DNA from 2 places in the Kocuria aegyptia genome. Region 2 is predicted to be linked to the other one. Evidence: predicted binding sites of a transcription regulator. Region 2 holds the regulator's gene; the other holds the start of a gene.

Region 1 (3,408 bases), on a different contig from region 2:
GGTCACGCCGTGGGTCTCGGCGAGGATCGGGTCGAGGGCCGGGTGGATCGAGGCGGGCGCGGACCAGCCGTGGCGGTGCTCCAGGTAGGGGCGGACCATGTCCGAGTGCATGGGCCCGGGGCGGAACAGGGAGATGTCCACGATGAGGTCCCGGACGCTCGTGGGCGCCATCTTGCCGATGAGCTCGCGCTGGCCCGGGGACTCGATCTGGAAGCAGCCCAGGGTGTGGGTCGAGCGGATGAGCTCGAACGTCCTCTCGTCGTCCACGGGGATCGCCTCGAGGTCGAGGCGGGGCCGGTCCGGGTGGATGCGGGCCACCTCGCCGACGGCGTGGGCCAGCGCCGACTGCATCCGCACGCCGAGGATGTCGAGCTTGAGCATGCCCATCGGGTCCATGTCGTGCTTGTCGAACTGGCTCATGGGCATCCCCGTCCCGCCGGGCTGCACCGGGGTGCGGTCCAGGAGGCTCAGGTCCCCCAGGATCACCCCGCACGGGTGCATGGAGATGTGCCGGGGCAGCCGGTCCAGGCGCTCGGTGAGGTCCACGAGGAGGTCGAGCTGCTTCTCCTGGGCCACCTGCTCGGCGAAGTCCCGCAGCTCCGGCTGGCGGGCGATGGTCTCGCGCAGCGCCGAGGCCGGCAGGTGCCACAGCTGCTTGGCGGCACCGTCCACGGTCTCGGGGTCGATGCCGAGCGCCAGCCCGGCGTCCCGGACGGCGCCGCGGGCCCGGTAGGCGTTCTGCATGCTCATGAGGCTCACCCGCTCGGGGCCGAAGCGCTCGAAGATCCGCCGGTAGACGCGGTGGCGCTCGGCCGACTCGACGTCGATGTCGATGTCCGGGAGGGTCGAGCGGTCGCTGGAGAGGAAGCGTTCGAAGAGCAGCTCGTGCTCGAGCGGGTCCACCTGGGAGACGTCGAGCAGATAGTTGACGAGCGAGGACACCCCGGAGCCGCGCGCGGCGTGGCGGACCCCCAGCTCCCCGATCATCGCGGAGACCTCGGCCACCGTGAGGAAGTAGGAGGCGAAGCCGAGGTCCTCGATCACCCCCAGCTCCTGCTCCAGCCGGTCCCGCACGGCCCGCGTCGCGCGGCGGCCCGGGTAGCGGCGCCCCAGCCCCGCCTCGCACCGGGCCCGCAGCTCGGCGGGCGGCGGCCGGTCCAGGCCCAGCACGGAGGCCTCGGGCGCCACCGGCCGCCCCCAGCCGCAGTCGGCGACCGGGTCCAGCCGGCACCGATCCGCCACCTGCTGGGTGCCCGCCAGCAGGGCCGCGGCACCGGTGGCGCCGAGGTCCGCGGCCCGGGCGATCTCGGCGGCGAGCGCGCGCATCCGGCGGGCGGACTTGAGCCAGCCCTGGCCGTTGGGCTGCAGCGGCTCCGGCGCCGCCCGCCGGGACGTCCCGGCCCGTCCGGCACCTCCTCCCCTGCCGCCGGGCGGATGACCGACGTGCGCCCGGAGGGACTCGAGCGGGGTGAGGGCACGGGCGGCGTCGAGGACGTCGGCGGTGGCGGCCTCGGCGGGGGTGGCGTAGCGCACCGCGTTGGTCAGCACGGGGGTCAGCCCCGCCTCGAGGGCGGCGCGCAGCATCCGGGCCGCGTGGGACGTGCTGCACGACGTGCCGGGGGCCGCCAGGTGCGAGACCACCTCGACGGCGAGCGCCGGCCCGGGGAGCAGGGCCCGCCACCGGGCCAGGGCGGCGCGCCCGGTGCGGTAGCGGCGGGCGGCGAGCTCCTGCCCGACGTCCGAGGCGGGTCCGAGCAGCACGGTGAGGACCGGCTCCCCGTGCCGGGGCGAGTGCGCGGAGGCCGCGATCATGGCTGCGGTCGCTCCGGGCGGGCCCTGCGTGGCGTGGGCGGCGGAGACGAGCCGGCACAGGGCGGCGTAGCCCGCGCCGGCGGTGCCGCCGGCCGCCAGGACCACCACACGGCCCAGGGCGCGCTCGCGGTCGGGGTCCAGCAGGGCGAGGTCGACCCCCAGGACCGGGTCGATGCCGTGCTCCCGGCACGCCCCCAGGTGCTTGATCGCACCGTAGAGCCCGTCCCGGTCGGTGCAGGCGAGCACGTCCGCGCCGTCCGCCGCGGCGGCCGCCGCCAGGACGGCGGGCCGGCTGACCCCGAAGTGGGCGCTGAAGGCGGTGGCGACGTGCAGGTGCGGAAAGCTCACCCCCCTATTCGAATGCGTGTTCGAATATTAAGTCAATTGCAAACCGCCGGGGCGCGGCACCTTCGGAGTGCTGCGACGGGGTGCGACGACGGGCGGTTGGCAGGTGTCATCCGCTGAGGCCCACGACGGCGATCATGATCGGGACGATGCTGACGATGAGGAGCACCCCGAGGATGTCGAAGACGATACCGGTGCGGATCATGCGGGTGATGGGCACCGCGCCGGTGCCGTAGACGATGGCGTTCTGCGGGGTCGACACCGGCAGCATGAACCCGAACGAGGCGGCGAAGGTCGCGGCCATCGCGGGCACGAACGGGTCCACGCCCATGGCTTGGCACAGCGGGATGACGATCGGGACGATCACCGCGGCCGAGGCCGTGTTCGAGGTGGTCTCGGAGATCAGCACGGCCAACACGGCCGAGAAGACGGTGATGGTCACGACGTTGGTGATGTTGAGGTTCTCCGAGGCTCCGGTGCCGATGGTCTCGGCCAGTCCGGTCTCGGCCAGCAGGGAGCCGAAGATGATGCCGGTGCCGAAGAGGATGATCGTGCCCCAGTCGATCTTCGCGGCGTCGGTCCAGGTCAGGCTCGCCTCGCGCTTCTTCCAGTTGGTGGGCAGGATGAACAGCAGGGAGGCCCCGAGCACGGCCACGATGCCCTCGTCGAGGCGGTCGTCGAGGAAGATGTAGGCGGCTGACTCCGTGCCGCCGAACAGGCTCGCGAAGGCGGGAAGCAGCCACAGGATGACCGTGACGCCGAAGGCGATCAGGGTGTTCTTCTCCGCCCGGCCCATCCTCCCCTGGGCCTCGCGGTGCTCCCGGATGTAGTCCTCCACGCCCTCGATCCGGCGGATCTCGGGCTTGTTGAGCAGGAACATGACCACGGCGAGCACCACGAACATGGCCAGGCACACCGGGAAGGCGATGACCATCCACTGGGCGAAGGAGATCCGGGTGCCGGTGGCCTCCTCGATCAGGCCGCGGCCGATGAGATTCGGGGGCGAGCCGACCGGGGTGAGCAGTCCGCCTACGGACGCGCCGTAGGCGAGCATCAGCAGCAGCGCCGCACCGACGCGCAGCCGCAGCGGGTCGAAGTCGGCCTTGACCACCCCGCGGTCCTGCATCATCTCGGCGATCACCGCCAGGATGCCCAGAGCGGTGGGCATCAGCATCGCCACGGTGGCGGTGTTGGAGACGAAGGCCGAAAGGATGCAGGTGATCACGCCGAAGGCGATGATCACCCGGTAGG
Region 2 (3,408 bases):
GGGGTGCCGCCGTGGGAGAACTCGGCGTACGCCTCGTCGACCACCACGACCGTGCGGAACTCCTCGCCCGCCTCGTACACGGCCGTGACCACGTCCGTGCCCAGCGCCGTGCCCGTCGGGTTGTTCGGCGAGCAGAGGAAGACGACGTCCGGGCGGTGCCGGCGCACCTGCTCCGCCGCGGACTCGGCGGACAGACCGAAGTCGGGAGCCCGCTCCCCCGCGACGAAGCGGGTGTGCGTCCCGGAGGCCAGCAGCGGGTACATCGAGTAGGTGGGGACGAAGGTGAGCAGGGTGCGCCCGGGGCCGCCGAAGGCCTGCAGGATCTGCTGCAGGATCTCGTTGGAGCCGTTGGCCGCCCAGAGGTTCGCGGGGCCGAGACCGTGTCCGAGGTACGCGGCGAGCTCCTCGCGGAGGGCGGTGAACTCGCGGTCCGGATACCGGTTGAGCGCCCAGGCCGCCTCGGTCACCTCCTGGACGATCGCCGCGTGCACGTCCGCCGGGACCGGATGGGTGTTCTCGTTGGTGTTGAGCGCCACGGCGACGTCGAGCTGCGGGGCGCCGTACGGCGCCCTGCCGCGCAGGTCGTCGCGGAGCGGGAGGGCGTTGAGTCGGTCCAGGTTCTGCGTCACCCGGACAGTTTAGTGCTCCGCCCGGGGCGGGTCGTTCAGGCGGCGGGGACCTCGAGGCGCTGTCCGGCCACGAGCACGGAGCTGTCCAGGTCGTTGAGCTCCACGATCTCGTCCATGACGTCCCGCGGGTCGCGCTCCGGATCGGCGGCCACGGCGAGCTCCCACAGGCTCTGCCCCGGGAACACGGTGGTCTGCTCGGTCCCGGAGCCCGGGACGGGCTCGCTCGTGGCCGTGGCCGTGGAGGGGACGAGGAAGATCACGGCCAGCACGACCAGGGCGGCCGAGCCGGCGAGGACGGGCAGCCCCAGGAACACCAGGCGGCCGCGGCGGGTGAGGGTCAGCGGGGTGCGGGATCCGGAGCGCGCGGGGCGGACCCGCCGGAGCGCACGGCCGAGGCCTCGGGCGGGTCCTGCGGACTCGCGCCGGCGGGCGGCGACGGCGCTGAGGGTGGCACTGGCACTCATGACATGAACTCCTTGACGTTCCCGCACGGAGCGGGCGATCTCGAACACCGGTCCGGTCGAGGGTCCCTCCGGACCTCCATTCGATCGAACATACCTTCGAATACCGATGACCCATGTCTAGCACGTGTCTGCGAATGCTGTCGACACCGGGTCGTACATGTGTTTGAACGCGCACGGCGTGTCGCCTAGGCTGAGGACAGGTTCGGGCCTCCGGCCGGCGCGCGCTGCGGACCCCCGGCGCCTTCCGGACGGGACCCATCGAACCACCCGGGTCCGACATCGGAACCGGGACCGCGCGGACCGGCGGCGGCACCAGCAGCCGGACGGGAAAGGACGACGCTCCCATGGCCCAGCCCCCCACCCCCGAGGAGCCCGGCACCCGGGGCGCCCGCCCCGGGGCGCGCTCGCGCAGCCGCGGGCTCAGCGTGCGCCAGCGCACCATCCTCGAGGCCATCCAGCGCTCCATCGCCGAGCACGGCTATCCGCCGTCCATGCGCGAGATCGGGGACCTCGTGGGCCTGGCCTCGCTCTCCAGCGTCACCCACCAGCTCTCCCAGCTCGAGAAGCTCGGGTATCTGCGCCGCGACCCCAAGCGCCCCCGGGCCATGGAGGTGCTCACTCCCCTGCAGCTGCGCGGAACCGCCGGGGCGGAGGCCGACGGATCGTCGCGCGAGGACGCCGCGGCGCCGACCGGGCGCACAGCGCGCCCCGCCGCCCACGACGCCGTGGCCGAGCTGTCGACCTCGGCGGACGTGACCATGGTCCCCCTGGTCGGCCACATCGCCGCGGGCGGGCCGATCACGGCCGAGCAGGCCGTCGAGGACGTCCTGGCGCTGCCCCGCCAGCTGGTCGGGCACGGCGAGCTGTTCATGCTGCGCGTCAAGGGCGACTCGATGATCGACGCCGCGATCTGCGACGGCGACTGGGTCGTGGTGCGCCGGCAGAGCGCCGCCGACAACGGCGACATCGTGGCGGCCCTGCTCGACGACGAGGCCACGGTCAAGACCTTCCGCCAGCGCGACGGCCACACCTGGCTGCTGCCGCAGAACACGCGCTACGAGCCGATCCTGGGCGACCACGCCACGGTGATGGGCAAGGTCGTCTCGGTGCTGCGCAGCCTCTGAGCCGCCGTGCCCAGGGCTCTCCGCCGCCGGCCGGGGCCCGGGGCCCTCCGGTGTGGTCCGGGCCCGGCGCCGTCGCGGCGTCCACCTCGCCCGAGCCCCGAGCGGGTCAGGGCCCGGGGCCGGGCGTGCTCAGCCCACGGCGAGCCGCTGCAGCGCCCCGAGCACCACCGAGCGGTCCGTGGTGGTCCACAGCGGCGGCAGGGACCCGCGGAGGAACCCGCCGTAGCGGGCGGTGGCGATCCGGGAGTCCAGGATCGCCACGACCCCGCGGTCCCCGCCCGCGCGGATGAGCCGCCCGGCGCCCTGGGCCAGCCGCACGGCCGCGTGCGTCGCGGAGACGGACATGAACCCGTTTCCGCCGGCCCGCTCCGCGGCGCGGCTGCGGGCGCTCGCCAGCGGGTCGTCCGGGCGCGGGAAGGGGATCCGGTCGATCATCACGAGCCGGCACGAGGCCCCCGGGACGTCGACGCCCTGCCACAGGCTCATCGTGCCGAACAGGCTCGTGGCGGGGTCGTCGGTGAACTCCTGGACGAGTCCCGCGAGCGAGGACTCCCCCTGGCACAGGATCGGCAGATCGGTGCGCTCGCGCAGGGCCTCGGCCGCCTCCTCCGCCGCCCGGCGGGAGGAGAACAGCCCCAGCGCCCCGCCCCGGGAGGCCTCCAGCAGGGCCAGCATCTCGTCCAGCTGGGCCTCCGTGAGCCGGCGGCCGGGCTTCTCCAGGTGCTTGGCGAGGTAGAGGATGCCCTGTCGCGGGTAGTCGAAGGGGCTGCCCACGTCCACGCCCTCCCAGCGCGGAGCGCCCTCCCCCCGCAGGCCGAGGGCGCCGGCGGCGGAGTCGAAGGACGAGCCGACGGACAGGGTCGCCGAGGTGAGGACCACGGTGCGCCCGTCGAAGAGCCCCTCCCGCAGCGTGCCGGCCACGCTGAGCGGCGCCACGTGCAGGGTCGCGGGGTCCGTGTCCTCCGCGGGCACGTAGCCGCGGCCGGGCTCCCAGCCGCCCTGCCGGGAGATCCACAGCACCTCTCGGTGCTCCTCGGCGGCGAGGATCCGCTCGGCCAGGTCGAGGACGTCGCTCACCCGGGAGCGGGCCATCTGCCGGCCGGCGTCCCCGTCCTTCTCCCCGGCACCGGCCTTGGACTCGGTCATGACGGTGCGGGCGGCGTCCCGGATCTGGGCCACGGCCGCCGCCTG

The links. Region 2 encodes LexA, which represses DNA repair genes until DNA is damaged. Its sites were predicted from a motif close to TCGAACANNTGTTCGA; they were not measured.
Region 1: a site for LexA is predicted at 2,169-2,184, ahead of ABD220_RS07170 (DNA polymerase III subunit alpha). Genes of this name have one in related genera too.

Annotation. Positions count from the first base shown of each region.
Region 1 covers NZ_BAAAOA010000015.1:176,730-180,137, forward strand. Annotated here, with positions in the region: gene ABD220_RS07170 (DNA polymerase III subunit alpha) at 1-2,160, opposite strand, end outside; gene ABD220_RS07175 (SLC13 family permease) at 2,267-3,408, opposite strand, start outside.
Region 2 covers NZ_BAAAOA010000005.1:183,087-186,494, reverse strand. Annotated here, with positions in the region: gene ABD220_RS01610 (histidinol-phosphate transaminase) at 1-629, opposite strand, end outside; gene ABD220_RS01605 (LysM peptidoglycan-binding domain-containing protein) at 665-1,093, opposite strand; gene lexA (transcriptional repressor LexA) at 1,438-2,217, shown strand; gene ABD220_RS01595 (ATP-dependent DNA helicase) at 2,347-3,408, opposite strand, start outside.